4 regions of the Yersinia canariae genome follow, and region 2 is predicted to be linked to each of the others. Evidence: predicted binding sites of a transcription regulator. Region 2 holds the regulator's gene; each other region holds the start of a gene.

Region 1 (7,711 bases), 2.1 Mb from region 2:
GGGATATGATTTAATTTCGGGTACACTGCCGCGCAGATAATGAATAATGAGAACTCATCATGATACGTAATCCGATTCATCTACGTCTCGAAAAGCTGGAAAGTTGGCAACATCTGACTTTCATGGCCTGCCTGTGCGAGCGGATGTATCCCAACTATCAGCAATTTTGTCTGGAAACCGAGTTTGGTGATCCGGCCGTTTACCGACGTATTCTGGACCTTATCTGGGAAACATTGGTCGTAAAAGACGCCAAAGTAAATTTTGATAGTCAATTAGAGAAGCTGGAAGAGGCAATTCCTTCTGCTGATGACTATGCTATCTACGGCGTTTATCCGGCTATTGATGCGTGTATTGCATTGGGTGAAGCTATTCATTCGCGTTTGAGTGGTGAAACACTGGAACATGCCATCGCTATCAGTGAAGCGTCAATTCGCACCGTTGCGATGTTGGAGATGACGTTAGCCGGTAAAGAAATGACTGATGAAGAACTGAAAATCTTGCCCGCGATTGAAGAAGAATGGGATATCCAATGGGAGATTTTCCGTCTGTTAGCTGACTGCGAAGAGCGCGACTTAGATCTGATCAAAGGGCTACGTTCTGACCTACGGGAAGCGGCCGTTAGCAACATTGGCATAAATTTAACGCAATAAGACAAGAAAACGTGATTTAACGCCTGATTTGTCACGTCTTAAGGCTTCACATCTGCCCCCTGTCTGTTCTACATTTGGGGGGCGAAAAAAAGTGGCTATCGGTGCGTGTATGCAGGAGAGTGCTGTCAATCGGCATATCCGTCGCACTTGATGCTTTGCAAACGATAAACACACTGTAAGGATAACTTATGAATAAGACTCAACTGATTGACGTAATCGCGGACAAAGCGGACCTTTCTAAAGCACAAGCAAAAGCTGCTTTGGAGTCCACACTGGCTGCAATTACCGAATCTCTGAAAGATGGTGATCCAGTACAATTGGTTGGTTTCGGTACTTTCAAAGTAAACCATCGTAATGAGCGCACTGGCCGCAACCCACAAACTGGTAAAGAAATCAAAATTGCTGCAGCTAATGTGCCAGCGTTTGTTTCTGGTAAAGCACTGAAAGATTCTGTTAAATCTTAATAGTGTGTCAGTAAAAATAATAAGCAGGGGGGTGGCAAAGCCCCTTTTGTTTATGCAGCGGGTGCTGATGACCCTCGGTTTGGCCTTAGGTCTCAGCGCCTGTAGCAGTCAGTCAGGTCCTCCCCAATTCAGTGCCAGCGGTTATATTGCCGATAGCGGTGTGGTTCGCTTATGGCGTCAGGATAATGAACAGCAGCAGCCACAAGTGCTGATGAGTGTCTACAGCCCCTACTTTGGGGACAATACCCGCGTGACTTTCTACGAATATCAAAATGGTGTGCTACGGGAAATCCGGCGCAATGACTTGGGTCATGACCCGCAAAGTGTCGAATTACGTTTTGATGAGCAAGGACAGGTTAGTTTTATGCAACGCCAACTGGCAACACGGCGTGAGCAACTTTCTGTGGATAATATTGCGGTTTATCAGTTGGAAGCTAAGCGGATTCTGGAACTGAGCAGTGCGCTGCGCGCTGGCAATGTCCGGTTAATTCAGGGGCGTTGGCAGGACGGTCTTGTGACAACCTGTGCCGGGAAGACATCACGCCTGAGTCTTGATGATAATTCGCAAGCATGGTTAAGCAAACGCGGCGCAAATAGTGCAGAAGCTCTAGGTATCGCGTGGTTGGATTCACCGGAAGGTCAGCAATTATTGTTGGTGGCTAATCAGGACTTTTGTCACTGGGAACCTAAATCCGGCAGTTTGTAAGATTGTGGGGCACAACACGCCGCCTCCAGATATCCGCCATTTTTTAATCGCAGTTCTCGTGACTCGGCCCATCCATGGACCTCATCTCTGAGCAGTTGCTGCTTGCTGTCTCTTGAAATTTATTGGGTACAGAAAGATGCAACCAGATTATTTTTCGCGGGCAATCGCCCGGTAGCCAATATCTTTACGGCAGAAAGCACCTTCCCACTGAATATTCTCAGCAAGCTTATAAGCATGTTGCTGTGCCTGTGCAACTGTTGCCCCGAGTGCTGTGACACACAATACGCGCCCACCGCTAGTCACAACATTATTGTGGTTATCTAGCTTGGTTCCGGCATGGAATACTTTCCCGTCAGCCACTTCTTGCTGTGGTAACCCATGAATAACATCACCTTGGCGGTAATCAGCCGGATAGCCGCCAGCGGCCAGCACAACACCCAGGGACGGGCGTTCATCCCAATCAGAGGTTTTCTCATTCAATTTGCCCTGTGCGCCAGCTAAACATAACTCAACTAAATCTGAGCGCATGCGCAGCATAATTGGTTGCGTTTCTGGGTCGCCAAAGCGGCAGTTGAATTCAATGACTTTGGGTTGCCCATCAGCAGAAATCATCAGGCCAGCATAAAGGAAGCCAGTATAAACATTGCCTTCCGCCGCCATACCGCGCACGGTTGGCCAGATAACCTGATCCATTACCCGCTGATGAACTTCATCAGTAACAACTGGTGCCGGAGAATAAGCGCCCATGCCGCCGGTATTCGGGCCGGTATCACCATCGCCAACACGTTTGTGGTCTTGGCTGGTGGCCATCGGTAACACGTTTTCGCCGTCAACCATCACAATAAAGCTGGCTTCTTCGCCGTCGAGAAACTCTTCCACCACGATACGATGGCCAGCATCACCAAATGCATTGCCAGCCAGCATGTCATGGACCGCAGTTTCCGCTTCTTCCTGCGTCATTGCGACTATCACACCTTTTCCCGCCGCCAAACCATCAGCTTTAATGACGATGGGAGCCCCAATTTTGCGGACATAAGCTATAGCCGGTTCTACCTCGGTGAAGTTTTGGTAAAACGCGGTTGGAATATTGTGGCGCGCGAGGAAATCTTTGGTGAAAGCTTTAGAACCTTCCAACTGGGCAGCCGCTTGTGTCGGGCCAAAGATTGTCAGGCCCGCCGCCTGGAAAGCATCGACCACACCGATAACCAGCGGCGCTTCTGGGCCAACGATGGTCAAGCCGATGTCGTGGCTCTGAGCAAACGCCAATAAACCCGCAATATCAGTGGCGGCGATATCCACATTTTCTAAACCAGACTCTAACGCCGTTCCGGCATTACCTGGCGCGACATAAATTTTATCCGCTAAAGGCGACTGCGCGGCTTTCCAGCCTAAAGCATGCTCACGTCCGCCATTGCCAATAATCAAAATATTCATCTGGATAGCTCCATGGGACAGGTGCCTGAGCACGCATCCCACTTATATAAGAGGTTTAATTAATGACGGAAATGGCGCATGTCAGTAAATATCATCGCAATTCCGTGTTCATCCGCTGCGGCAATAACTTCATCGTCACGAATTGAACCGCCCGGTTGGATGACACAGGTGATACCAACAGCAGCGGCAGCATCAATACCGTCACGGAATGGGAAGAAAGCATCAGAAGCCATGGCTGAACCCGCGACTTCCAAACCTTCATCTGCCGCCTTGATACCGGCTATTTTGGCCGAATACACACGGCTCATTTGGCCTGCGCCTATTCCGATAGTCATATTGTCCCGCGCATAAACAATGGCATTAGATTTAACGAACTTGGCCACTTTCCAGCAGAACAGGGCATCACGCAGCTCTTGTTCGGTCGGCTGGCGTTTGGAAACCACCCGCAAATCCGCCTCAGTCACCATGCCCAAATCGCGGTCTTGCACCAACAGCCCGCCATTGACACGTTTGAAGTCCAAACCAGCAGAACGTTCTTGCCACTGACCGCAGGTCAGAACGCGGACATTCTGTTTAGCGGCTAATAGCGCCAATGCTTCCACACTGACGGAAGGGGCGATAATTACTTCAACGAACTGACGGCTGATAATAGCGCTGGCTGTCTCAGCATCCAACTCGCGGTTAAAGGCAATGATGCCGCCGAAAGCAGAAGTTGGGTCGGTTTTATAAGCTTTGTCATAAGCTGCCAGCAGAGAGTCAGCAATAGCCACGCCACACGGGTTGGCATGCTTGACAATCACACATGCCGGTTCGCCGAATTCTTTTACACACTCAAGCGCAGCATCGGTATCGGCGATGTTGTTATAGGACAGGGCCTTACCCTGCAACTGAGTTGCAGTAGCAACGGATGCCTCTTTAACATCTTCTTCTATATAGAAGGCGGCTTGCTGGTGGCTGTTCTCACCGTAACGCATATCCTGCTTCTTGATATAGTTAAGATTCAGGGTGCGAGGGAAGCGGCCTGATGGTTGCTCGGTATCACCATGGTAAGGTGGCACCAGCGCGCCGAAGTAGTTCGCAATCATACTGTCGTAAGCGGCGGTATGTTCAAAAGCTTTAATTGCCAGGTCGAAACGGGTTGGGTAGGTCAATGAGCCGTCATTCTCATCCAGCTCGGCAATAATGGCCGGGTAATCACTGCTTTTAACCACAATGGCGACATCTTTATGATTCTTGGCTGCAGAGCGCACCATGGTTGGGCCACCGATATCAATATTCTCAACGGCATCTTCCAGTGAGCAATCTGGGCGGGCGACAGTCTGGGCGAATGGATATAAGTTAACGACCACAATATCAATTGGCTGAATGTTATGTTGAGCCATGATGCCGTCATCCTTACCGCGGCGGCCTAAAATGCCGCCATGCACTTTAGGATGTAAAGTCTTAACGCGTCCATCCATCATTTCCGGGAAACCGGTATAGTCAGAAACCTCGGTGACTGGCAGGCCAGCATCAGCCAACAGGCGGGCAGTTCCGCCAGTAGAAAGTAACTCGATACCACGTTGTGAAAGTGCAGTGGCGAATTCAACGATACCGGCTTTGTCAGATACACTGAGTAGAGCACGGCGGATTGGGCGGCGTTGTTGCATGGTTTTATCCCTTGGCTTTGGAGTCGCAGTTGTTCTTCGCAATCAATAGAGCGTTACATGAATCTCTTCTATCTATATAGCGATATAAAGAGAAAAACAGATTCAAATAACGTCCCAACAGAGGGGCCACACCAGCCAGTAGTGACTTTTATACGAGAATAAGCCCTTAACAGAACCAAAATACGCTTTATTACGCGCCGTATTTCCTCATTTTATAAAAAACCACCTCATACCTTCGATATTTTGCCAACGAGGTCACTCTTTTTCGACGCGGGGAATTGTAGCGAAAACGATTGCGCGATGCTCGTCAATTTTAAGTTCAGTTTCAATCTGTGGATAAGTTTGTGTACAACAGGGTATAAGGCGGGGTTTTGCTGTGGAATGCAGCAAACAGTCATTTTTATTGAAATTAGCGGTTGCGGGCGGCGGAGAACTCCCTATAATGCGCATCCATCGAGACGGCACACAACGAATCAAGTAGTTAAGTGACCGGCAGAGAGAACAGAGAAAATCAACGAAATTAGTAGTTGACTCTGAATGAGGAAAGCGTAATATGCGCACCTCGCGTTACCAACCACCGGTTGATAACGCACTGCTCTTTAACAATTTATCAGACAATCTGTGTGGGCACTCGCAAGACGATATCGAAGCCTGTTTCGACAGGCAAAAGCAATATCAAAGTCTTGAAGAGTGACCAAAGCAGTACACATTTGAACCTCGGTTCGAATGCATATTTGCAGAAAGTAATCTTTGAGCATCGCTACTTTCATTAGTAGCAAATCAAACAAATCTTAAATTGAAGAGTTTGATCATGGCTCAGATTGAACGCTGGCGGCAGGCCTAACACATGCAAGTCGAGCGGCAGCGGGAAGTAGTTTACTACTTCGCCGGCGAGCGGCGGACGGGTGAGTAATGTCTGGGAAACTGCCTGATGGAGGGGGATAACTACTGGAAACGGTAGCTAATACCGCATGACCTCGCAAGAGCAAAGTGGGGGACCTTAGGGCCTCACGCCATCGGATGTGCCCAGATGGGATTAGCTAGTAGGTGGGGTAACGGCTCACCTAGGCGACGATCCCTAGCTGGTCTGAGAGGATGACCAGCCACACTGGAACTGAGACACGGTCCAGACTCCTACGGGAGGCAGCAGTGGGGAATATTGCACAATGGGCGCAAGCCTGATGCAGCCATGCCGCGTGTGTGAAGAAGGCCTTCGGGTTGTAAAGCACTTTCAGCGAGGAGGAAGGCATTGTGGTTAATAACCGCAGTGATTGACGTTACTCGCAGAAGAAGCACCGGCTAACTCCGTGCCAGCAGCCGCGGTAATACGGAGGGTGCAAGCGTTAATCGGAATTACTGGGCGTAAAGCGCACGCAGGCGGTTTGTTAAGTCAGATGTGAAATCCCCGCGCTTAACGTGGGAACTGCATTTGAAACTGGCAAGCTAGAGTCTTGTAGAGGGGGGTAGAATTCCAGGTGTAGCGGTGAAATGCGTAGAGATCTGGAGGAATACCGGTGGCGAAGGCGGCCCCCTGGACAAAGACTGACGCTCAGGTGCGAAAGCGTGGGGAGCAAACAGGATTAGATACCCTGGTAGTCCACGCTGTAAACGATGTCGACTTGGAGGTTGTGCCCTTGAGGCGTGGCTTCCGGAGCTAACGCGTTAAGTCGACCGCCTGGGGAGTACGGCCGCAAGGTTAAAACTCAAATGAATTGACGGGGGCCCGCACAAGCGGTGGAGCATGTGGTTTAATTCGATGCAACGCGAAGAACCTTACCTACTCTTGACATCCACAGAATTTAGCAGAGATGCTTTAGTGCCTTCGGGAACTGTGAGACAGGTGCTGCATGGCTGTCGTCAGCTCGTGTTGTGAAATGTTGGGTTAAGTCCCGCAACGAGCGCAACCCTTATCCTTTGTTGCCAGCACGTAATGGTGGGAACTCAAAGGAGACTGCCGGTGATAAACCGGAGGAAGGTGGGGATGACGTCAAGTCATCATGGCCCTTACGAGTAGGGCTACACACGTGCTACAATGGCAGATACAAAGTGAAGCGAACTCGCGAGAGCAAGCGGACCACATAAAGTCTGTCGTAGTCCGGATTGGAGTCTGCAACTCGACTCCATGAAGTCGGAATCGCTAGTAATCGTAGATCAGAATGCTACGGTGAATACGTTCCCGGGCCTTGTACACACCGCCCGTCACACCATGGGAGTGGGTTGCAAAAGAAGTAGGTAGCTTAACCTTCGGGAGGGCGCTTACCACTTTGTGATTCATGACTGGGGTGAAGTCGTAACAAGGTAACCGTAGGGGAACCTGCGGTTGGATCACCTCCTTACCTAACGATACGCATTGCGCAGTGTCCACACAGATTGTCTGATAGAAAGTAACGAGCAAATAAGGCCGGGCTGAGAAATTAGTCGGGCTTTAGTACCTTGTTGGGTCTGTAGCTCAGGTGGTTAGAGCGCACCCCTGATAAGGGTGAGGTCGGTGGTTCAAGTCCACTCAGACCCACCAACTCATCCCCATACTGCGTTACAGTCACACTCGTTTATAACAATAAACGTCGCGTATCTGTGCCTTGTCTGAAAATGAGTTGCAGCAATAAGGTGATTTGCTTTTTATATGGGGCTATAGCTCAGCTGGGAGAGCGCCTGCCTTGCACGCAGGAGGTCAGCGGTTCGATCCCGCTTAGCTCCACCATATAAAAAATTATTTCAAAACGTACTGCGGTCGTAAGACTCAGTGTGTTGTGAAATATTGCTCTTTAACAATCTGGAACAAGCTGAAAATTGAAACAATACAGCTGA
Region 2 (7,711 bases):
TCGCCGCAGGCTCACGTCTCGGCTGAGCAAAAAAAAGGTCAAATCAGTCAGGCCAGCCCTGATGATCGTAAAAAACGTAAAGCTGATAAAAACATCAAAAAAACTAAAGTTGATAACAATAAAACCGCCAGTAAAAACAGCGCAAATAAAACAACGACCAACAGCGATAAGAAAAAAACAGCCGCCACAGCCAGCAAAACCATTAAGAAGAAAGCGCAAGAAGTTAGTAAACCCGCCAATAAGAAATTAAATAACAATAAAACGGTGGCGAATAAAACATCTCCTATTAAAACGGCGGCTAATAAAAAAGCCGCCGTGAGCAAAACAGAAAAAGTCGCTTATGGCCGTCACCGAAATAAGGCCCAAGGTAAAGCTGATACCGAATTAGCGGCAAATAATAAAATAAAGCTCACTCCTGCACATAAAAAACGCTACCAGCACGCCAAACAGACCGCAATGAGTAAACTGATGAAGCAAGTCGGCAAACCTTATCGTTGGGGCGGCACCTCGCCTAATACAGGTTTTGACTGCAGCGGGCTTATTTATTATGCCTATAAAGATGTCATCAGAATAAAAATGCCACGTACAGCGAATGAAATGTATCATTTACGTGATGCCGCTCCGGTAAAACGGGCTGAATTAGAAAGTGGTGATTTAGTATTCTTCAATATAGCCAACCGCGGTGTTGCTGATCATGTCGGGGTTTATTTAGGCAATGGTAAATTTATTCAGTCCCCACGAACCGGGGAAGAAATTCGCATCAGTATGCTCAATAATGACTATTGGCAAGATCATTATGTCGGCGCTCGTCGCGTCGTGACACCAAAAACCATCCGCTAATCTCGCAATCCGCACCCAGTGGCCTATTGGGTGCGCGGCCCTTCAATGACATTATTTCAGTGTCTAACCTTCAGCCATTCCCCATCAAACTGTATGGTTATATCTGTCATTCCTGTAGAAAGTTGTTAAGATTAATACCCACAACAAAAATACAACAATTACGATTTTAACCGCCCCTCACCCTTCTTAGCGATTGCTAATGATCGGATTTGAGGAGCAAACACCCTGAGCAACCCCGAAAGGAGAGAGCTATGTCTTTTGAATTACCGGCATTACCTTATGCACAAAATGCACTGGAACCGCACATTTCTGCTGAAACGCTGGAATACCATTACGGCAAGCACCACAACACCTATGTGGTCAACCTCAATAATCTGATTAAAGATACCGAGTTTGCCGGTAAAAGCCTGGAAGAGATTGTCAAAACCTCCAGCGGCGGCATCTTTAATAATGCAGCTCAAGTCTGGAATCACACCTTTTATTGGCACTGTTTGTCACCTAATGGTGGTGGCGAGCCAACAGGCAAAGTCGCCGAGGCCATTAATAAATCCTTCGGTTCTTTCGCTGAATTTAAAGCGCAATTTACTGATGCAGCAGTGAAAAACTTTGGTGCGGGCTGGACGTGGCTGGTCAAAAAAGCGGATGGCACTCTGGCTATTGTCAGTACATCCAATGCCGCCACACCGCTGACGACCCAAGATAAGCCGCTGTTGACTGTAGATGTATGGGAACACGCTTACTATATTGATTACCGTAATGCGCGACCAAAATATCTGGAGAACTTCTGGGCGCTGGTGAATTGGTCTTTCGTTGAGAAAAATTTAGCCTAATTCAGCAAAAGAAATAGTCAATCGTGTTGACGTGATACCCAATAGATTTCAAGTTGCAGATAGGTGGTTATAAAATAAGCCCAAGGAATTGAAATAACACAATGAGTTGGGTGAGTGAGGCGACCAGCAACCCTGTATTTTGAAAGATGGCGGGTATTTCTCTAGACATAATTAAGGGCGGATTAACCGCCCTACTTATCACTTCACACCGGCAAGCGGTTTAATTAATTCATGACCGCCACGAAGCTAAAAGCAATAATCATTGCCAGCGCACCAACAGTCGTAATCAGCGACATTTTCAGATTGGTATCCATAACAACTCCTCAGCCGGTTAATTTTTATACTCATCATACTTTCAGTAGCAATGGTGTTGGCTACGCGCAATCATCCGAATCATTTACGACAGTAAACTCACCGAGATTCATCCGCTTGCCACCTTCCTGCTACCCGCATTATTGAGAGTATAGTAGGGTAAAGGCACATAATTAGTGCGTTAAATTATTTTCCCACAGTTAAGAAAAAAAATCTTGTGCTCATTACGCACTTTATAACATTGATTACCTCTTCCACTTTTCCTCCAGATCAGCCAAAATTCGCAGTTCATAACTGTATGCCGACTAATAACGTCCAATAAATACTCTCAGACGACCATCTGACTTCGCTCTCCAGCCCACTATTGTGTTTCTGTCTGAGCGGTGTTCGAGTCATGCAGGCAAACGATTAACATAATACTGACCTGTTGTAACAGGTGAGCTTAGGAGTCATTCTTTTTATGGCAACGATTAAAGATGTGGCCAAACACGCGGGTGTGTCTACCACCACCGTTTCGCACGTTATCAATAAAACTCGTTTCGTCGCCGAAAATACTAAGGCCGCAGTGTGGGCGGCCATTAAAGAGCTGCATTATTCGCCCAGTGCTGTGGCCCGTAGCTTGAAAGTGAATCACACGAAATCAATTGGCTTGTTGGCAACATCCAGTGAAGCGCCCTATTTCGCTGAGGTGATCGAAGCAGTTGAAAATAGCTGTTATAGCAAAGGTTACACCCTGATTTTATGTAATTCACATAATAATCTGGATAAACAAAAAGCCTATCTGGCCATGCTGGCGCAAAAACGTGTCGATGGATTATTGGTGATGTGTTCTGAATATCCTGAGCAATTACTGGGAATGTTAGAAGATTATCGCAATATCCCCATGGTTGTGATGGACTGGGGTACTGCTCGCGGTGATTTTACCGACTCGATTATTGATAATGCTTTTGAAGGCGGCTATTTAGCCGGCCGTTATCTTATTGAGCGCGGTCATCGAGATATTGGCGCTATTCCTGGCCAATTATCCCGTAATACTGGCGGTGGTCGCCATCAGGGCTTCCTGAAAGCACTAGAGGAAGCCAATATCGAATTACGTGATGAGTGGGTGGTTCAGGGCGATTTTGAACCCGAATCCGGTTATAAGGCCATGCACCAAATTCTGACACAAAAACATCGCCCGACCGCGGTGTTCTGTGGCGGCGATATTATGGCCATGGGCGCAATATGTGCTGCGGATGAGTTGGGCCTGCGGGTGCCACAAGATATTTCGGTGATTGGCTATGACAATGTCCGTAATGCCCGGTATTTCTCACCTGCGCTGACCACAATTCATCAGCCAAAAGAGAGATTGGGCGAAACCGCTTTTGCCATGTTGCTCGACCGTATTATCAGTAAACGCGAAGACCCGCAAACAATTGAAGTGCATCCTAAGTTGGTTGAGCGCCGGTCTGTTGCTGATGGCCCATTCCGCGATTATCGCCGTTAATCTTGCCTATGCCGGTAGCGCCGCATGCTACCGGCAGCTAATCCTGCTGCCCGCCGCCCTACGTGACATCATTATCATCTTTTAACCACTCATTATTTAGCGTGACACTGTCACCCAAATACGCCAGCATCCATGCTAAGGCCGGTGAGTGATTATTCTGATCCCACGTCAAGCAACACGGGCTGTCAGGCAGGGGTTCTGTCAGTGTTAATACCGCCAATTTCCCTTGTTGAATCAATGGAGATACCATATGCGCAGGAACCATTCCGATACATAACCCTTCACACAAACAGTCGATTCCCGTCGCCCAATCCGGTGCGACCAATCGCTGTTGGTTATCTAATGTCCAAGTATCTCGTTTCGGCAAATTTCGCGCCGTATCTTCCAGGCACAATGAGGGATAAGGCCGCAGCTGGTCATCATTAAGCGGCCCGGTTAAATGGGCTAAGGGGTGATTAACACTCACCACACAAAGCCAGGTCAAGAAACCCATGTCGCGAAAGACAAACCGCCCACCAACAGGAATAGCGCGAGTTGCACCAATCGCCATATCAGCCTGCCCATCCACCAGCGCATCCCAGACACCATTAAACACCTCATAACGCACTCGCAGTTCGATATCGGGGAAATGGCGATAAAAATCCTGCACTAAACGACGGCTACGTTGTGGTTTGACGATTTTATCGACCACGATATTTAATTGCCCGCGCCAACCATTCGCGACTTGCTGACACTGGCGGCGTGTGCTATTCATTTTTTTGATAACATCTCGGGCTTCCTTGATAAAAACCCGGCCCGCTTCAGTCAATTCTACGTCCCGATGACGCCGCGTAAATAAGGGCACAGCCAACCATTCCTCTAATTGGCGCACGGTATAACTGACCGCAGACGGCACTCGGTGCAATTCTTGTGCGGCTGCGCTGAAACTTCCTGTACGCGCAACTGCATCCACCACATCCAATGAATATTCTGACCACATGATTTTTCGCCTCACGCACACGAAATAATTGATATCAATTTTTTTGATAGCATGTCGCAAATATTACCGTTTCACAACAGAATATCTCGCCGGATAGAATGCCCCCCGCCATTAATTTCAATGACAAAATTTTTGCCTGCAAAATTATAATTTAGCCAAAGTCATTGAGGCAGCAGATAGATAGCAAGCTTATTAAATAAAATTAACTGATATAAATCAGTTGATTGCATGCCAATCAGTGACGCGCAGATTGGCGCACGGCTTGCCGCGATCTCGTGGAGCTAAGGCTCGAGGGCGAGCCGAATAACGAGCAGAGCTATCCCCTGCGGTTTCAAGGACATAGGATATAAAGAGAAATAAAGAATGAAAACGTCTTCAAGTTTCATGTTCTATCTCGCCGGTTTGAGCATGTTGGGCTACCTGGCGACCGATATGTATTTGCCCGCCTTTGGCGCCATGCAGCAAGAACTGCAAACCTCCGCCGGTTTTATCAGTGCCAGTCTCAGCATTTTTCTCGCCGGTTTCGCTATCGCCCAGCTCGTCTGGGGGCCAGTTTCTGATAAATTAGGCCGTAAACCCGTGTTGTTAGCAGGGTTGAGTTTATTTGCCATTGGCTGTCTGGGGATTTTATGGGTTGAAACGGCAACACAATTACTGGTTCTGCGTTTTATTCAAGCAATTGGTGTCTGTTCTGCCGCCGTGAGCTGGCAAGCATTGGTCGTAGATCGCTATCGTGACGGCAAGGCCAACCGGGTGTTTGCGACCATTATGCCATTAGTGGCGCTATCCCCGGCGCTGGCCCCATTACTGGGCGCGTGGTTATTAAACCACTTCAGTTGGCGGTCAATTTTTGTAGTTTTATTGATAACCACATTGCTATTGCTTATCCCGACTGCATTGCTTAAAGAGCGGAAAAAGACCGCGTCAGACAGCGCAACTAACAGCAAAACTGCCCTTAGTTTCTGGCAGTTGCTCAAATTCCCGACTTTCAGCGGCAACGTGATGATGTTTGCTGCATGCAGCGCAGGATTTTTCGCCTGGCTAACCGGATCTCCGTTTATTTTAGGTGATATGGGATATAGCCCGAATGTCATTGGCTTGAGTTATGTTCCACAGACATTAGCTTTCCTGTTGGGGGGATTTAGTTGCCGCGCAGCACTGAGCCGAATGAAAGGCAACACCCTGCTACCGTGGTTGTTAGCCGGTTATGCTCTCAGCATGATTGCGCTCTATCTGATCGCAACGTTGACCACGCCTACACTGATTACCTTACTTATTCCATTCTGCTTAATGGCGCTGGTGAATGGTGCCTGCTACCCTATTATCGTAGCAAATGCATTAATGCCCTTTCCGGCCAATACGGGCAAAGCGGCCGCCTTGCAAAATACGCTGCAACTGGGCTTGTGTTTTATTGCCAGCATGTTGGTTTCGGCCTATATCAGCCAGCCCTTACTGGCTACCGTCACCGTGATGCTATCGACGGTCGTTTTGGCTGCATTGGGTTATGGCATCCATTGCTACGCGTTAAAGAAAGAAAAAAGCCATACTAACAGTGCTGACTATAATTGCGCGGAGTCATAATTCTCAATAGAAATAGTCACTAAGGAACATCGAGGCCGGGGGCGATTTATTATTGAGAAAGCATCCCGGCAAGCCTATACTCGATAAAACCGATTAGAATATCATTAAAAAAAAGCATTATCTTAAGCACTTTCTGAGCGCGTGGATTGCGTCACATTTACTCTTATGGATGAGTCACCCTAAATTAGGGTTTCTTCTTAATCTTCCTCTTTTACTCAAAGTCATTGAGGTTGCAGCCAGGCAGTAAGCGAATAACAAGTGGGTTACAAACCCTTTTGAACGGCGCTTGAATTGGCTCTTTGGGTGGGCCTCTGGTGAGGTTCATCAATCCGATAGCTTGCATAAGCAAGTGATTCGGATGGTGAGAGCCGCAAATACCGCTGCAACTTCAAGTACAAAGGGTATATCCGTAATGGATACCAGACACCAACTTTATTGGTATGTATTCGCGTGTAAAAGTGAATTGCGCGGGTCATAAGTCAGAAGAAAGTGATGGAGAAGCTATGAGTTCATCCTGTATAGAAGACCAGAGTATTCAAGAAAATCCGTGGTTCCGCATTGTTCAAGAAATGCTGAGCCGGGCTGATATTGAAATCAATGGCTCACGCCCCTTCGACATTAAAGTTAATAACCCAGACTTCTTTAAGCGGGTATTACAAGAAGGATCTTTGGCATTAGGTGAAAGTTATATGGATGGCTGGTGGGAATGTGACCGGCTGGATATTTTCTTCCAGCGGGTTCTCAGAGCTGGCTTAGAAAATCAACTTCCACACCATTTCAAAGATGTTTTACGGATTGCTGCCGCCCGTATTATCAATTTGCAGTCAAAGAAAAGAGCCTGGATTGTCGGTAAAGAACATTACGACCTGGGTAATGATCTGTTCAGCCTCATGCTCGACCCGAATATGCAATATTCTTGCGCTTATTGGAAAGATGCGACGACACTTGAGCAAGCTCAGGAAAACAAATTGCAGATGATCGGTGAGAAGCTGCAATTAGCGCCGGGCATGAAGTTGCTTGATATAGGTTGTGGCTGGGGCGGGCTTGCCGCATATGCTGCCCGCCATTTCGGGGTGTCAGTCACCGGTGTAACTATTTCAGCTGAACAACAAAAATTAGCGCAAAAACGTTGTGAAGGCTTGGATGTCACTATTTTATTGCAGGATTATCGTGATCTAAATGAGCAATTCGATCGCGTTGTCTCTGTGGGAATGTTCGAACATGTCGGGCCAAAAAACTATCGCACCTACTTTGATGTGGTTAAACGCAATTTGAAACCTGACGGATTATTCTTGTTGCATACCATCGGGGCTAATCGGACTGATTTGAGTGTTGACCCGTGGATTGATAAATATATTTTCCCCAATGGCTGCCTGCCCTCAGTACAGCATATAGCAAAAGCCAGTGAGCCTTATTTCATCATGGAAGACTGGCATAATTTCGGGGCTGATTATGACCGAACACTGATGGCGTGGTATGAACGTTTCCAAGCCGCATGGCCGACTTTAGCGGAGAATTACTCGCCGCGATTTGAGCGGATGTTTAGCTATTATCTGAATGCCTGTGCGGGTGCATTCCGCGCCAGAGACATTCAATTGTGGCAGGTATTATTCAGCCCAAATGGGGTAGACGGCGGTATTCGCGTTCCGCGTTAATCTCTTGAAACGTTATTTCTTAAAGCAG
Region 3 (7,711 bases), 2.2 Mb from region 2:
TGCGGTCAAAATCAGCCGGTTGGCTAGCCAGCAACTGGAATTTGTTTTTTTCCATTGATTGCTTGAAGCCCTCGCCGCGCTCACGAGCAGCAGATGCCCCCGCAATCCCTTCCAACTGAATCACTTTGGCATCAGTACCGACTTTCTTCGCAATGTAATCACCGGCCATTTTGCCGCCGAAACGGTTATCAGAGGCCACGTGGCTCACAACAGTGCCGGCGTTAGCCAAGCGGTCGAGGGTAATCACTGGAATATTGGCCTGATTGGCCATTTTAACCGCGTTGCCGACGGCATCTGAGTCAGTTGGGTTAATCAGCAACAATTTGGTGCCGCGCACAGTTAAATCCTGCACGTTAGCCAATTCTTTAGCCGGGTTGTTTTGGGAGTCCAATATCACCAGGTTGTAGCCAAGCTTATCCGCTTCTTTTTGTGCGCCGTCTTTCATTGAAACAAAGAACGGGTTATTCAGCGTGGAAACTACCAGCGCGATCGTGTCTTTTGCCAGCGCGTTAGCACTTACGGTAGCGCTCAATGCAACAACAGAGATCAATGTAGCCAGTTTCTTCATTTTCATGGTCGCAATTCCTGTAGGGAGAGAGGTTATTTGCTGCTTTTGTTGTCTACCAATACCGCAAGCAGGATAACCACTGCTTTGACGATCATTTGGTAGTAAGAGGAGACACCCAATAAATTCAAACCGTTATTTAAAAAGCCGAGGATTAATGCGCCGATTAGAGTGCCAACAATACGCCCTTTGCCCCCAGCAAGACTGGTACCACCCAAGACAACAGCTGCTATTGCATCCAGCTCATAACCGGTACCGGCTGTAGGTTGTGCTGATGATAAGCGGGCAACTTCAATAATCCCTGCCAATGCCGCTAACAACCCACAGAGTGAATAAACAATGATTTTAACTTTATCAACACTAATACCAGAGAGGCGTGTTGCAGACTCATTCCCCCCCAGCGCATAGATATAACGGCCTAAGCGCGTGTGGTGCAGCATGTACCATGCCGCAATAAAGACAATAGCCATCAACCAGATAGGAGTTGGCACACCAAATGGACGCCCAATACCGAACCAGCCAAAAGTATCTGCCACATCAGTAAAACCGGTATTTATCGGGCTACCATTGGTATAAACCATGGTGACACCGCGCAGTAACAGCATCATGACCAAAGTGGCAATAAATGCCTGCACTTTGCCTTTAGCAACAATCACCCCGGTGATGCCGCCAATAAACGCCCCCAATGCTAACGCGGCACCGACAGCCACCAGCGCATTGACTTCCAGCCCGACAATCGAGGCCGCAACCGCGCCAGTCAGCGCCAATAATGACCCCACTGACAGGTCAATACCGGAGGTCAGGATAACCAGTGTCATCCCGACGGCCATAATGGCGTTGACGGAAGTCTGCTGGAGAATGTTAAACATGTTATTAAGGGTAAAAAAGTTCGGGCTTAGTGACGAAACCACAGCAATCAGCACCAACAGCGCAATCAGTGATTTTTGTTCTAATAACCATTCTTTACTGAACCAGCGCTTTGTCTGGATAGTCTGGGAACTCATATCTGATTACTCCTGCTCGACTCGCTTTTACTTGTCAATAAATCACGTTTACCGACGGCCGCAGCCATCAATACTTCCTGGGTCGCCTGTTCAATAGTGAACTCGCCGCTTAGCTGGCCTTCATGCATCACAAGAATGCGGTCACTCATGCCCAGCACTTCCGGCATTTCCGAGGAAACCAGAATGATGCTCAGCCCTTCTTGTTTGAATTGATTAATTAACTGGTAGATTTCTTTTTTGGCCCCGACGTCCACACCGCGAGTCGGTTCATCAAGAATCAAAACTTTCGGCCGAGTCATTAAGCCACGGGCGATAGCCACTTTCTGCTGATTACCACCCGATAACAAACCAATTGGCTGTTCCATGGAAGGCGTTTTGATATTAAATAAACGTATGAAATCTGCGACCGCCAGTTGTTCATCTGCGTGCTTGAGTGAACCGCCCGCACGGCTGAAATAACGTAATGCCGTCAAAGACATATTCTCTTTCACTGACATTCCCAGCACTAAACCATCGCGTTTACGGTCTTCGGAAATATAAACAATGCCGTTTGCCAAACCGTCCTGCGGTGAATGAGTGACCACTTCGCGGCCATCTAACATTACAAAGCCCGATTTACGCGGCAGCGCACCATAGATGATTTTCATCAGCTCAGTGCGGCCAGCACCCATTAAACCCGCGACGCCCAAAATCTCACCGCTGTAGAGTGTGAAACTGACATTTTCCACCCCTGGCCCGCATAACTGTTTGACCTGTAGACGTTTTTCACCACGCGGTAAATTCAGACGCGGATATTGCTCTTCCAATTTGCGGCCAACCATCATCTCAATCAGTGAGTTTTCAGTCAGCGTATTCACCGGTTTTTCTGCGATAAACTGCCCATCACGGAATACTGTGACGTCGTCGCAAATCTCAAAGATTTCTTTTAAGCGGTGGGAGATATAAACAATGCCACGGCCTTCTGCTTTTAACTCTCTAATAACATTAAATAAAGAAGCCGTTTCGGTATCAGTCAGTGCATCGGTTGGCTCATCCATGATGATGACTTTGGATTCAAAGCTCAGCACTTTGGCGATTTCCACCATTTGCTGATCACCAATGGAAAGCTCGCCCACCAGCCGATGGCTGCTGTAACTGATATTCAGACGCGCCAGCAATAAATCGGCTTCGGCATACATCTTTTTCCAATCGATGCCACCAAAACGATTAACAAACTCACGGCCTAAAAAGATATTTTCTGCGATGGTTAATTGTGGGATCAGGTTAAGTTCCTGATGAATAATGCCGATCCCCGCTTCCTGCGAGTCTTTCGGGCCATTAAACACCACTTCTTTACCCAAGAAATGCTGACTGCCGGCATCTTTATTGTAGATACCGGTCAGCACTTTCATCATGGTCGATTTTCCGGCCCCATTTTCCCCTACCAGCGCCATCACCCTGCCTGGGTAAACACTCAGCGCAGCACCGGAGAGTGCTTTGACGCCGGGAAAGGCTTTATCAATCCCCTTCAGTTGCAGCAAAGGTTGCATAAATGCCTCAGAAAGTTACGCCGGAGCAGAGAATGATGTTAGCAAAGGGGGAACATTCCCCGCTACGAATCACTGCCCGGCTTTGTTTGGTTTGCTCTTTAAAAGCCTCATGGCTGATATAGTGCAAAGCAATTTGGTTTCCCTGGTGTTGCTCAAGTTGTGTAATTTGGGCGAGTAACGTTTCATGGAGTTGCGGGTTATTTTTAATAATTTCCTGCGCAAGGTAAGCACTCTCAACCTGCATTTCTTGCACGACTACCTCAAAAACCTGGAGGAACCCAGGGACGCCTCGAGTCAATGCCAAATCGATACGTGTGGTGGTTGCCGGTATTGGCAGCCCCGCATCACCTATCACAATCTGATCGGTATGGCCCAAGCGGGAGATAACAGCGGAAATATCAGAATTCAGTAATGCGCCTTTTTTCATTTTCTACTCCAACAGCGAAACGTTTCGCTGATACTGAGTTTAGAAAAATAGCCGCAGAAGGCAAACCCAATTTGGTGAAATTGTGATCGCCATCGAAACGTTTCGCTGAACAAATGAAAAGTGGGAATCATAGATGTAGAAAAGGCCGCTATGTTTAACGGCCTTTTCAGATTAAATCTCTACCTGTGTCCCCAGTTCAATAACCCGGTTAGGTGGGATCTCAAACTGATCGGCGGCGCGCAGCGCATTACGGCTGAGGGCAATAAACAGCTTGCCGCGCAAGAACAGATACCACGGCCGTTTGGTCAGAATAAGTGACTCGTGGGACATAAAGAACGAGGTCTCCATCATCTGGCAGGGCAACCCCTCCAAACCGCAGCGATGGAAAATTTCTTCCACATTCGGCGTTTCATGCCAACCATAACTGGCGACGACCCGCCAGAAAGTCGGTGAGAGCTGCTCAATAGTCACTCGATTGACATTATGAACATACGGCGCATCTTCAGTTCGCAGTGTCAGCAGCACAACCCGCTCATGTAATACTTTGTTATGTTTAAGGTTATGCAGTAATGCAAACGGAATCACATTCATCGCCCGAGACATATACACCGCGGTGCCAGGAACGCGTACTGGTGGTGATTTTTCCAGTGAGGCAATCATAGCTTCCAGTGAATTACCGTGTTCATGCATACGGCGTAGCAAACTGAAACGCTCACTTTTCCACGTGGTCATGATGATGAACATCACCAAGCCCAATGACAATGGCAACCAACCGCCGGAGAACAGTTTCAGTGCGTTAGCGGAGAACATCGGCACATCAACAATCAGTAATGCCACCAGCAAGAAATAGACAAAAAAGCGATTCCAGTGCCAATTTTTCAGTGCCACAGTGCAGAACAGAATACTGGTAATGACCATAGTACCCGTCACGGCAATACCATAAGCTGCGGCCAGATTACTGGAGCGCTCGAAGCCGACAATCACTAATACCACCGCCAGATATAGTGTCCAGTTAATCACCGGAATATATATCTGGCCCGACTCCATTTCTGAAGTATGAATAATGCGCATCGGCGGCAAATAACCCAAACGAACCGCCTGGCGAGTCAGCGAAAATACGCCAGAAATGACCGCTTGCGAGGCAATAACTGTTGCTAGTGTTGCCAGTATTAATAACGGAATCAATGCCCAATCAGGGGCAAGCAGGAAGAAAGGGTTTTTGATAGCTTCTGGGTTTTTCAGTAATAATGCGCCCTGGCCAAAATAATTCAGCACCAATGACGGTAAAACCACCGTGAACCACGCCAACCGAATAGGAAATTTACCAAAGTGCCCCATATCCGCATATAAGGCTTCTACCCCGGTAATCGCTAAAACCACCGCGCCAAGAGCAAAGAACGAAACAGACTTATATTCCGTGAAGAAGCTTATTGCCCACTTAGGATTCAGTGCAGCCAGCACTTCTGGGTTGGCGATAATACTGCGCAAACCTAGCAGCGCCAAGGTCAGGAACCAAACCAACATTACTGGGGCAAACAATTTACCAACACTGCCAGTGCCGTGTTTTTGAATAATAAACAGCAGAGTTAACACGGCAATAGAGCAGGGGACAATATAAGGATCAAGAGCAGGAGCGGCAATTTCCAGCCCTTCGATGGCCGACATAACCGATATTGCCGGAGTGATGACCACCTCGCCATAAAAGAAACTGCCGCCAATTAGTCCGAGGATAACCAAAATAGAAGTGGCTCTGGAAGAGGTATTACGCCCAGCCAAAGACATTAACGTTAAAATCCCCCCTTCACCGGCGTTATCCGCGCGCATGACATAGGTCAGATATTTAACCGAGACAATCAGAATTAACATCCAAAAAATCAGTGATAAAAAACCGAATACCACATCAGGGCGGACATCAAAACCATAATGACCAGAAAAACACTCTCTCAGGGTATAGAGCGGGCTGGTACCAATATCACCGTAAACCACCCCAATTGCTGCCAGGGTTACCGCCGATAAAGATTGTTTTTTATGTTCTGTGCTCATAATTGAATTCTTTTTGCTAGAACATCCATAAGCTGATATGTGCGCTGAAGAACCGCAATCACCGGTTCTATATTCTTATACACGCCACCAAAAGGCGCACAGTATGCACCATTTCAATAGATTGCCTACTCTTAAATCAAGCAACCATAAGAGCGAAAATAGATCGACTACAAATAGCTAATGATATAAAAATATTACTAATCAACGATCTATCCTATTGAGAAAAACAGGCCATACCACTAAGAAAATGAGGATTTATTCCCCCCGATCAGGTAAAAATTAATCAACTAATGGAACATATAGAGCAATTATGGCGCAATCATCACAATTAGCTGAAAGAATCTCCCGCTTGAGCAGTGCCCTAGAAAGTGGTCTGTATGAAAGACAGGAAGCTATCCGCTTGTGTTTATTGGCCGCTCTCAGTGGTGAGAGTGTCTTCCTGCTCGGCCCACCGGGGATTGCTAAAAGCCTGATTGCCCGCCGACTGAAATTTGCTTTCCGTAATGCGCGGGCATTTGAATATCTAATGACCCGTTTTTCTACGCCGGAAGAAGTCTTTGGCCCACTCTCGATTCAGGCCTTAAAAGAAGAAGGGCGCTATCAGCGCATGACTGGCGGTTACTTGCCAGAAGCTGAAATCGTTTTCCTGGATGAAATCTGGAAAGCTGGCCCGGCTATCTTGAATACCTTACTCACCGCAATTAATGAAAGACGTTTTCGTAATGGTGATCGGGAAGACAGTATCCCAATGCGCTTGTTGGTGACCGCCTCTAACGAATTACCCGATGCGGACAGCAGCCTGGAAGCGCTTTATGACCGAATGTTAATCCGGTTATGGCTAGATCGCGTACAAGAAAAACAGAATTTCCGCTCTTTGCTCCTTAGCCGGCAAAATGAAAATCATAATCCTGTGGCTGAAAATCTCAGTATCAGTGATGAAGAGTTTTATCAGTGGCAGCCCTTAATAGACAAAATAGCGCTGCCGGATAACTGTTTTGAGCTTATTTTTCAGTTACGTCAACAGCTCAGTGCGCAAGAACATGCGCCGTATGTCTCTGACAGGCGTTGGAAAAAGGCCCTGCGCTTACTGCAAGCCAGTGCTTTTTTCAGTGGGCGGGATGAAATAACCCCTATTGATTTAATTTTGTTAAAAGATTGCTTATGGCATGACCTGAGTTCGCTCAAATTGCTACAGCAGCAGCTTGAACAACTGCTAACTGAGAAGGGATATCAGCAGCAAAGCTTATTAATGAAGCTCCAGCATATTAATGGCCAATGGTTACAACACCAGCAGCAGCAAAGTGACCATCAAGCGCTGACAGTGACGAAACAGAGCGGCATGTTCAGCCGTAAACCGCAATATTCTCTGCCAGACCATCTTACTGACAGCACCCTGACACTGTTCTTGCAAAAACCGCTTAACTTGCATGATATTCAGGTCAATCATCTGCAAATAGAAAAAGAAGCGCTATCTCAATGGCTGAATAAAGGGAGTGCTTTACGCGCCAAATTAAATGGTGTCGGCTATGCCCAATCTATTGATGCCGAAATTGATGAACAACTTCATATCACGGTACTGGATGTGAGCCGCCAGCCATCCATACTGTCACAACCCGGCGCATCCACAACCAGTGTGCCGCCCGAGCTGCTGGTGGAGTTGGCCGAATTGGAAAATAACCTGGCCGAGAAGCGGCGGTTATTCAATCAGCATCAGCCTTGCTTATTCATCCCCTCTTCTTGGTTAGCAAAAATAGAAGCCAGTTTGTTGCAGGTGGCTGAGCAAGTGAAACAGCTACAACAAAAATTACGCGGTCATTAATCGATGCTCAGCCTGGCAACTCTGGATTTGCTACTATCAATAAGTGAAAGCGAGCTTATTGAAGAGATGGTGGTCGGATTACTGGTCTCACCGCAGTTAGCAATATTCTTTGAAAAATTCCCGCGCATTAAACGGGCATTAATGAAAGATATCCCCGGCTGGAAGCAAAACTTGCAACAGCGTATTCGTGAGGCGAAAGTCCCCGCAGGGTTGGCAAATGAATTTGCCTTATATCAACAGAGTTTGTTGGAGGTTAGCCCTCAGTTTTATGCCCATATCCCCGATATTGTGGCGCAGTTACAACAATGGCATTCGCCCTTTGCT
Region 4 (7,711 bases), 980 kb from region 2:
GCCGGATAAGGATAACTGCTTGTGAAGCTTGAATATAGCGCTCGTCACCTTGCAGTTTTATTGCCTGTAAGTCTTCGTGAGGAATATTATCAGCCAGATTCCAAATTGCAGCATCAATATCACCACGATTTATATGCGCGATACAGTCGCTATAAGGTAATTCGACTAATTCGATAGGTTGTCCGGAAAATTTAATTTCAGTTAGGGAAGGTGCGAATAAGCGGGGAAATTCTTCTCGGCTGACTCAGTCATTTCATTTCTTCATGTTTGAGCCGATTTTTTTCTCCCGTAAATGCCTTGAATCAGCCTATTTAGACCGTTTCTTCGCCATTTAAGGCGTTATCCCCAGTTTTTAGTGAGATCTCTCCCACTGACGTATCATTTGGTCCGCCCGAAACAGGTTGGCCAGCGTGAATAACATCGCCAGTTGGTTATCGTTTTTCAGCAACCCCTTGTATCTGGCTTTCACGAAGCCGAACTGTCGCTTGATGATGCGAAATGGGTGCTCCACCCTGGCCCGGATGCTGGCTTTCATGTATTCGATGTTGATGGCCGTTTTGTTCTTGCGTGGATGCTGTTTCAAGGTTCTTACCTTGCCGGGGCGCTCGGCGATCAGCCAGTCCACATCCACCTCGGCCAGCTCCTCGCGCTGTGGCGCCCCTTGGTAGCCGGCATCGGCTGAGACAAATTGCTCCTCTCCATGCAGCAGATTACCCAGCTGATTGAGGTCATGCTCGTTGGCCGCGGTGGTGACTAGGCTGTGGGTCAGGCCACTCTTGGCATCGACACCAATGTGGGCCTTCATGCCAAAGTGCCACTGATTGCCTTTCTTGGTCTGATGCATCTCCGGATCGCGTTGCTGCTCTTTGTTCTTGGTCGAGCTGGGTGCCTCAATGATGGTGGCATCGACCAAGGTGCCTTGAGTCATCATGACGCCTGCTTCGGCCAGCCAGCGATTGATGGTCTTGAACAATTGGCGGGCCAGTTGATGCTGCTCCAGCAGGTGGCGGAAATTCATGATGGTGGTGCGGTCCGGCAAGGCGCTATCCAGGGATAACCGGGCAAACAGACGCATGGAGGCGATTTCGTACAGAGCATCTTCCATCGCGCCATCGCTCAGGTTGTACCAATGCTGCATGCAGTGAATGCGTAGCATGGTTTCCAGCGGATAAGGTCGCCGGCCATTACCAGCCTTGGGGTAAAACGGCTCGATGACTTCCACCATGTTTTGCCATGGCAGAATCTGCTCCATGCGGGACAAGAAAATCTCTTTTCTGGTCTGACGGCGCTTACTGCTGAATTCACTGTCGGCGAAGGTAAGTTGATGACTCATGATGAACCCTGTTCCATGGCTCCAGATGACAAACATGATCTCATATCAGGGACTTGTTCGCACCTTCCTTAGCAGACATTGGTCGGGGGAGCGCGGATCTAACCCCACGCGGCGGATATTATTCTGTTCGCCACGGCGGCAAATAAGTTGGTGGCCATCCACGTAGGAGCCATTTCCCAAATTCAGTGCCAGAGTGACTTTCCCTTGCTCCAGATAGCTTTTAGCCGCCAGATGCGAGACAACCGCCATGTCGTAAATACCGTCTATCAGGCACTCAATTCGCACTTCTGCCCCACGCATATGGGCAAAATATAGGGGAAGTAAGGTAAATTGCTCTCTTAAACCGCTGGCTAAACCTTCATAAAGCTTGGTGTAAGGCAGTGGCATGGCGCACACCATATTACCCAAATCAGCCTGTTGCAGTAACTGCGGCATATTCAGGTCAATGAGTAAGGTCCCATTTCGGCCTCGGCGCTCAACAATGATAGCGCCCTCAGCTTCCAACACTTTTAATGCGTGCTGTACCACTCCGACGGAAATCCCGAAATCATCGGATAACTCATCGATAGTTTTAAGCCGATTACCGGGGCGTTCACCAATTAAATAGCGCGCCATGGATACCAATGCCAGCCCTTCTTTTTTTATGAATTTCTTACTCATGGTAGGTCAATTCAGCCTTAATTTACCCTGTGCTAGCAGGCAATAAATAGTAAGGAATAATGTCAGCCACACTATTAATTTTCAGTTATATGAATATTTAGACATTCATCTGAATGCCTCATCGTGGCAATATTAAATTAGGATATATGAGAACTAAATCACGTTCTACCAAATTTAAACGCAATAAGTAGACGGATTTTTTATAACGAATATGTAGGGATGCCGGAATGGCATCCCCATGGGAAATGAAATAACATTCAGTTATTAAATGACTTTATGTGGGCCGAAGCACTCATAGTGAATTCGCTCCGCTGCCACCCCTTGCGCTAATAGTTGGCGGCCGGCAAATTGCATAAAAGCTAATGGGCCGCAGAAGTAATAGTGCCTGTCGGGATCGGCTGCCAGCCACTGATGCGAACTGAGGTCCATCAGCCCGGTACTGTGATAATCCTTTCCGTGAGTATCTTGCGCCGTCGGCTCGCGATACCACACGTGGCGGCTAAGGTTTGGCATATTGTCTGCTATCGTGGCGACTTCATCGGCAAAAGCATGAACGCGCCCATTTTCAGCGGCATGCAGCCAATGCACTGGCGCGGCATGTTGCTGATTATGCAGAGTATTGAGCATACTCAACATCGGGGTTTGACCCACTCCGGCAGAAATTAGCGCCACCGGGGTGCTTGGGGCAATATCCAAGAAAAAATCACCGCGAGGGGGAGCGATGCGAACACTGTCGCCTTCGTGCAATTCACGGTGTAAATAATTAGAAACGGTACCTTGCTCCTCGCGTTTTACGGCAATGCGGTAGGTTTTTCCGTTAGGGGCCGCGGTCAGGGAATATTGGCGAATTTCCTGATATTCAAGCCGCTCATCTTCGATATAGATACCCAAATATTGGCCCGGTTTGAAATCCAGCACCCGGCCACCATCCTCTGGTGCTAACACAAAACTGCAAATAACATCACTTTGCATCTCTTTTTTCATGATGCGGAAACGGCGTAAGGTTCGCCAGCCGCCAGTGCTGTTTTCACCTTGTTGATAAATCTGGCTTTCCCGCGCAATAAATACATCCGCCAGCACCCCATAGGCTCTGGTCCATGCATCCAATACTTCCTGACCGGGGGAGAACATTTCATCCAATGTCCTTATCAGGTGATGACCGACTACCGAGTAATGCTCGGGTTGAATGTTTAGGCTGGTATGTTTCTGAGCAATACGTTCAACTGCCGGCAATAAAGCGGCCAGATTCTCAAGATTTGCTGCATATGCGCAAATGGCGTTGAACAGGGCTTCACGTTGGTCGCCATTAAACTGGTTGCTCATATTGAAAATGTGTTTGAGTTCAGGATTATGCTCGAACATACGATCATAGAAATGCGCCGTTAGCTTGGGGCCGGTGGCGGCAAGTAACGGGATGGTGGATTTAACGGTGGCGATGGTTTGGCTATCCAGCATGCGGTGCTCCTTAAATATTTTTATCCCCTTCGTCTTTGCTGCAAAGCCAATGATTTCGGGTGTTTTTAGTGTGTAAAACAATACATGTATTTAAAATGCATCTTATAGATTGTTGCTTAATTTGTAAATGCGCATCCTTCTTATAAGGATTGCTGCGCGGTGCCAGTTCACAGAATGTGAAAAAATCACATAATGAATATGAGGATAATTCCGTTGCGCTGGATGAAGTCTGAACAGGTCAAAGCCTTACACAGCCTGGAGCCAATCGTTTGCGTAAAAACCTCTGTCAAGACCTATCTTAAGGGGGGGGAAACAGTTTACACTGTGTCATAAAGCCCAAAAGGGCAGTTCACTAGGTCTATTTTGTTAGCTAAGTCAGGAGAGCCGGATGTTAAAGCGTGAAATGAACATTGCCGATTATGATGCAGATCTATGGCGTGCAATGGAGCAAGAAGTGGTGCGCCAGGAAGAGCACATCGAGCTGATTGCCTCTGAGAACTACACCAGCCCGCGTGTTATGCAGGCGCAAGGTTCTCAGTTGACGAACAAATATGCTGAAGGCTATCCGGGCAAGCGTTACTACGGTGGCTGTGAGTATGTCGACATTGTTGAACAACTGGCTATTGACCGTGCAAAAGAGCTGTTTGGTGCGGATTACGCAAACGTTCAGCCGCATTCTGGTTCTCAGGCGAACGTGGCGGTTTACTCTGCCTTGCTGCAACCCGGTGACACTGTTCTGGGGATGAATCTGGCGCACGGCGGCCATTTAACCCACGGCTCACCGGTTAACTTCTCCGGCAAACTGTACAATATCGTTCCTTATGGTATTGATGAGTCTGGCAAAATTGATTATGAAGATATGGCGCGTCAGGCCGAAATTCATAAACCAAAAATGATCATCGGTGGCTTCTCCGCGTATTCCGGTATCGTTGATTGGGCAAAAATGCGTGAAATCGCTGACAGCATCGGCGCATGGTTCTTTGTTGATATGGCTCATGTAGCAGGTCTGGTGGCGGCGGGCGTTTATCCTAACCCGGTTCCACATGCTCACATTGTGACCACGACTACGCACAAAACATTGGCTGGCCCACGCGGCGGTTTGATTTTGGCGAAAGGTGGCGATGAAGAGCTGTACAAAAAACTGAACTCATCTGTGTTCCCAGCGAACCAGGGCGGCCCATTGATGCATGTTATCGCGGGTAAAGCGGTTGCATTGAAAGAGGCCATGGAGCCTGAGTTCAAAGTTTATCAGCAGCAAGTTGCTAAGAATGCCAAAGCCATGGTGTCTGTATTCTTAGACCGTGGCTACAAAGTGGTGTCTGGTGGTACAGATAACCACTTGTTCTTGCTTGATTTGGTAGATAAAAACATCACCGGTAAAGATGCCGATGCTGCGTTGGGTCGTGCCAATATCACTGTGAACAAGAACAGTGTGCCTAATGATCCGAAAAGCCCGTTTGTCACTTCTGGTGTGCGCATTGGTAGCCCGGCAATCACTCGCCGTGGCTTCAAAGAAGAAGAGTCTCGCGAGCTGGCTGGCTGGATGTGTGATGTGTTGGATAACATTACCGACGAAGCAACTATCGAACGTATCAAACAGAAAGTTCTGGCTATTTGCGCCCGTTTCCCGGTTTACGCATAATTTCGGCCGATTGATTTTTCTAATAAAAACCCGCGAAATGCGGGTTTTTTGTTATTCACGTTATGTAAATGTGAAGCTAATCCCAAATTATGTGTTTGTAAAATGACAAGGTTGCTAGCGGACGGGGCCTCTGTCACAGTGGCGGGCTGACCTCGGAGGGATTCATGGTACTGCAATCAACACGTTGGCTGTCGCTCAGCTATTTCACCTATTTCTTTTCTTATGGGATTTTCCTGCCTTTTTGGGGCATCTGGTTGCAAGGGGAAGGGATACCGCCTGAAACCATTGGTATTTTGCTGGGCGCAGGATTGATTTCCCGTTTTCTCGGCAGCTTGATTATAGCCCCCAGTGTTAAAGACCCCTCCCATCTGGTCACTGCAATCCGCATTCTGGCATTACTGACATTGGCTTTTGCTGTTGGTTTTTGGTTTGGTCATGGTTGGGCCTGGCTGATGATAATTATTGCTGGCTTTAACCTGTTTTTTGGCCCACTAGTGCCCCTGACGGATGCGCTGGCGGCTACCTGGCAAAAACAGATAACTATGGATTATGGCAAAGTCCGGCTCTGGGGATCACTGGCGTTTGTTATTGGATCTGCATTGACCGGCAAGTTAGTTTCGGTCTGGGGCCACCCGGCGATCCTGTACAGCTTGTTGTTCGGTGTTTCAGCCATGTTACTGGGTGCATTGCTGAAACCCAGTGTGATGCCGCAGGGGGAAGTTAAGCACCGCAATGTGGTCGCGACCAAGTGGAAAGTACTGCTAGCTGAGCCGCAAATATGGCGTTTTTTACTGTGTGTGACCCTATTACAAGGCGCACATGCCGGCTATTACAGTTTCAGTTCCATTTACTGGAAGGAGGCCGGTTATTCCGCCGCAACGATTGGCTATTTATGGTCGCTGGGTGTGGTGGCTGAGATTCTGGTATTCGCGTTCAGCAATGTTCTTTTCCGCCGCTGGACGGCCCGTAGCCTGTTACTGCTTTCTGCCGTGAGTGGCATTATCCGCTGGAGCCTGATGGCCTCAACCACGGAATTATCGTGGCTAATTCTGATTCAAATTCTGCATTGCGGCTCATTCACTGTTTGCCACTTGGCGGCGATGCGCTTTATTGCCGCCCGGCGTGGGGCGGATGTTATTCGTTTGCAGTCGGTTTATTCTGCATTAGCGATGGGCGGCGGCATTGCGGTAATGACGGTTATTTCGGGCTTCTTGTTCGAACATTATCAGGGAGGGGTGTTCTGGGTAATGGCATTGATAGTTATCCCTGCGCTATTTATTCGCCCTCGGGTGGTTGCAAATTCGGAAGATCTTGCCCATTAGGGTAAATCTAACAGGCTGCGTAACTGCTTGTTTTGTTGTTCGTTTATGGGCAATGACACCTGAATCAGTGGGGGCGTTGATTCAGGTCGTTGTACGGCATAAGGGGTTAGCACCACAGCTGTCCCGGAGGGCGCGCCAGATTGAAGGTACACATCATGGGGCAAGTATTTAATATGCAATGGCAACAGAGTTAACTCACGGATTTGCTGCTCAACTTGTTGTTCTAAATCGGTATTATTCCGCGTGAGCAACAAAATTTGTTTTTCCTGCAATGCATTTTCCTGCATCAAACAGGCGCCAAAACTAATGGCTATCAGGGCCACTTCATCAGCAGAAAATTGGATTTGATACTCTTGTTCGAAGGCTATCAGCGCTTGCTGAGTGGTCCGTAACAGCCGGGGATATTGGCGGTTAACCTCTTCTAGTGATGAGTTATCAATACCTATATTAAAATAACAGCGCTCAATGGCTGGGGCGAGGTGAGCAAAAAGCTGGCTCATCAAAATCTTATTGTTCCCCAGTGTCATACCGGAAAGTTGTTGAAAATGCAGCACTAACTGGTCAATAGCATTAAGCAGACGCGAATCTTCCGCTGATTGGGTGCTGTGATAACTGTGCGCCTTAATCATTGTAAGCATCAGGATGAGCACGTCGCGCTCGACTCTATCGAGTGGATTACTTAGCAGTGGATTAAATAAATCAAATAAACTGTCAGCCGCCGCCAGGGCCGGTTTGCGTGTTAGCCAATATTGCTGGGTGAGAGATAACTCTGGCGGAGCATGTTGCCGATTTTCCCAAGCACAATAAGCCAAATACAGTTGCAAAAACTGGCGATCTTTTTCATTAAGCTGGCGGCTCAGATAGGGTTCGCATTGGGCAATTATTTTTGGTAAGTCTTCTGAAATCAGCCGGTTATCCCATGACAGCGCATCATATAAGCTGGGGGCGAAATGGTGCTCAACAAACTCAGGGCAATAGCGTACCCCCCGGCGTAGCCAGTGGATTAAGCACAGTCTTTTATCGAGCCGATTACCCTCAATTAAGCAACTATTATCGGCATGAGCACTCAGTTGCAAATGGTAGAAACGCTGGATTTCATTGGCAACCTCGGCTATATCTTGCCGGGTAGTTGGCTGCCCGACACGGTTAAATTGGCTGATCGTGTCCAGTTGTACTGTGCTTGCGGGCATAAAGAGCATCAGTAACATATGGCAGCGGCGTTGTTGACCGGATAGTGGTTGACTGAGTAACTGGGGCACAGAAGAAGTGTCCAAGTGCATATAACCGTCCGTGATGGAT

What was found. The regulator PurR, encoded in region 2, represses purine synthesis genes. The targets are predictions, from matches to a motif close to CANGCAAACGTTTGCNTG.
Positions count from the first base shown of each region.
Region 1: the regulator PurR is predicted to act here: its motif matches at 5,186-5,203, upstream of purH (bifunctional phosphoribosylaminoimidazolecarboxamide formyltransferase/IMP cyclohydrolase).
Region 3: the regulator PurR is predicted to act here: its motif matches at 3,538-3,555, upstream of rbsD (D-ribose pyranase).
Region 4: the regulator PurR is predicted to act here: its motif matches at 3,707-3,724, upstream of glyA (serine hydroxymethyltransferase).

Region 1 is NZ_CP043727.1:4,304,043-4,311,753, reverse strand. It holds gene nfi (deoxyribonuclease V) at 1-14, shown strand, start outside; gene F0T03_RS19705 (YjaG family protein) at 60-650, shown strand; gene hupA (nucleoid-associated protein HU-alpha) at 839-1,114, shown strand; gene F0T03_RS19695 (DUF1481 domain-containing protein) at 1,167-1,820, shown strand; gene purD (phosphoribosylamine--glycine ligase) at 1,968-3,254, opposite strand; gene purH (bifunctional phosphoribosylaminoimidazolecarboxamide formyltransferase/IMP cyclohydrolase) at 3,314-4,903, opposite strand; gene F0T03_RS21495 (hypothetical protein) at 5,457-5,597, shown strand; rRNA gene F0T03_RS19675 (16S ribosomal RNA) at 5,697-7,239, shown strand; tRNA gene F0T03_RS19670 (tRNA-Ile) at 7,342-7,418, shown strand; tRNA gene F0T03_RS19665 (tRNA-Ala) at 7,529-7,604, shown strand.
Region 2 is NZ_CP043727.1:2,184,911-2,192,621, reverse strand. It holds gene F0T03_RS10140 (C40 family peptidase) at 1-840, shown strand, start outside; gene sodB (superoxide dismutase [Fe]) at 1,092-1,670, shown strand; gene cydH (cytochrome bd-I oxidase subunit CydH) at 1,895-1,984, opposite strand; gene purR (HTH-type transcriptional repressor PurR) at 2,443-3,468, shown strand; gene punR (DNA-binding transcriptional activator PunR) at 3,527-4,447, opposite strand; gene punC (purine nucleoside transporter PunC) at 4,811-6,028, shown strand; gene cfa (cyclopropane fatty acyl phospholipid synthase) at 6,532-7,683, shown strand.
Region 3 is NZ_CP043727.1:4,402-12,112, reverse strand. It holds gene rbsB (ribose ABC transporter substrate-binding protein RbsB) at 1-574, opposite strand, end outside; gene rbsC (ribose ABC transporter permease) at 601-1,569, opposite strand; gene rbsA (ribose ABC transporter ATP-binding protein RbsA) at 1,566-3,098, opposite strand; gene rbsD (D-ribose pyranase) at 3,106-3,525, opposite strand; gene kup (low affinity potassium transporter Kup) at 3,697-5,568, opposite strand; gene ravA (ATPase RavA) at 5,879-7,387, shown strand; gene viaA (ATPase RavA stimulator ViaA) at 7,391-7,711, shown strand, end outside.
Region 4 is NZ_CP043727.1:1,203,215-1,210,925, forward strand. It holds partial or broken gene F0T03_RS05605 (YhfZ family protein) at 1-205, opposite strand, end outside; gene F0T03_RS05610 (IS5-like element IS5 family transposase) at 353-1,333, opposite strand; partial or broken gene yhfZ (GntR family transcriptional regulator YhfZ) at 1,391-1,993, opposite strand; gene hmpA (NO-inducible flavohemoprotein) at 2,258-3,448, opposite strand; gene glyA (serine hydroxymethyltransferase) at 3,837-5,090, shown strand; gene F0T03_RS05630 (3-phenylpropionate MFS transporter) at 5,255-6,412, shown strand; gene csiE (stationary phase inducible protein CsiE) at 6,409-7,692, opposite strand.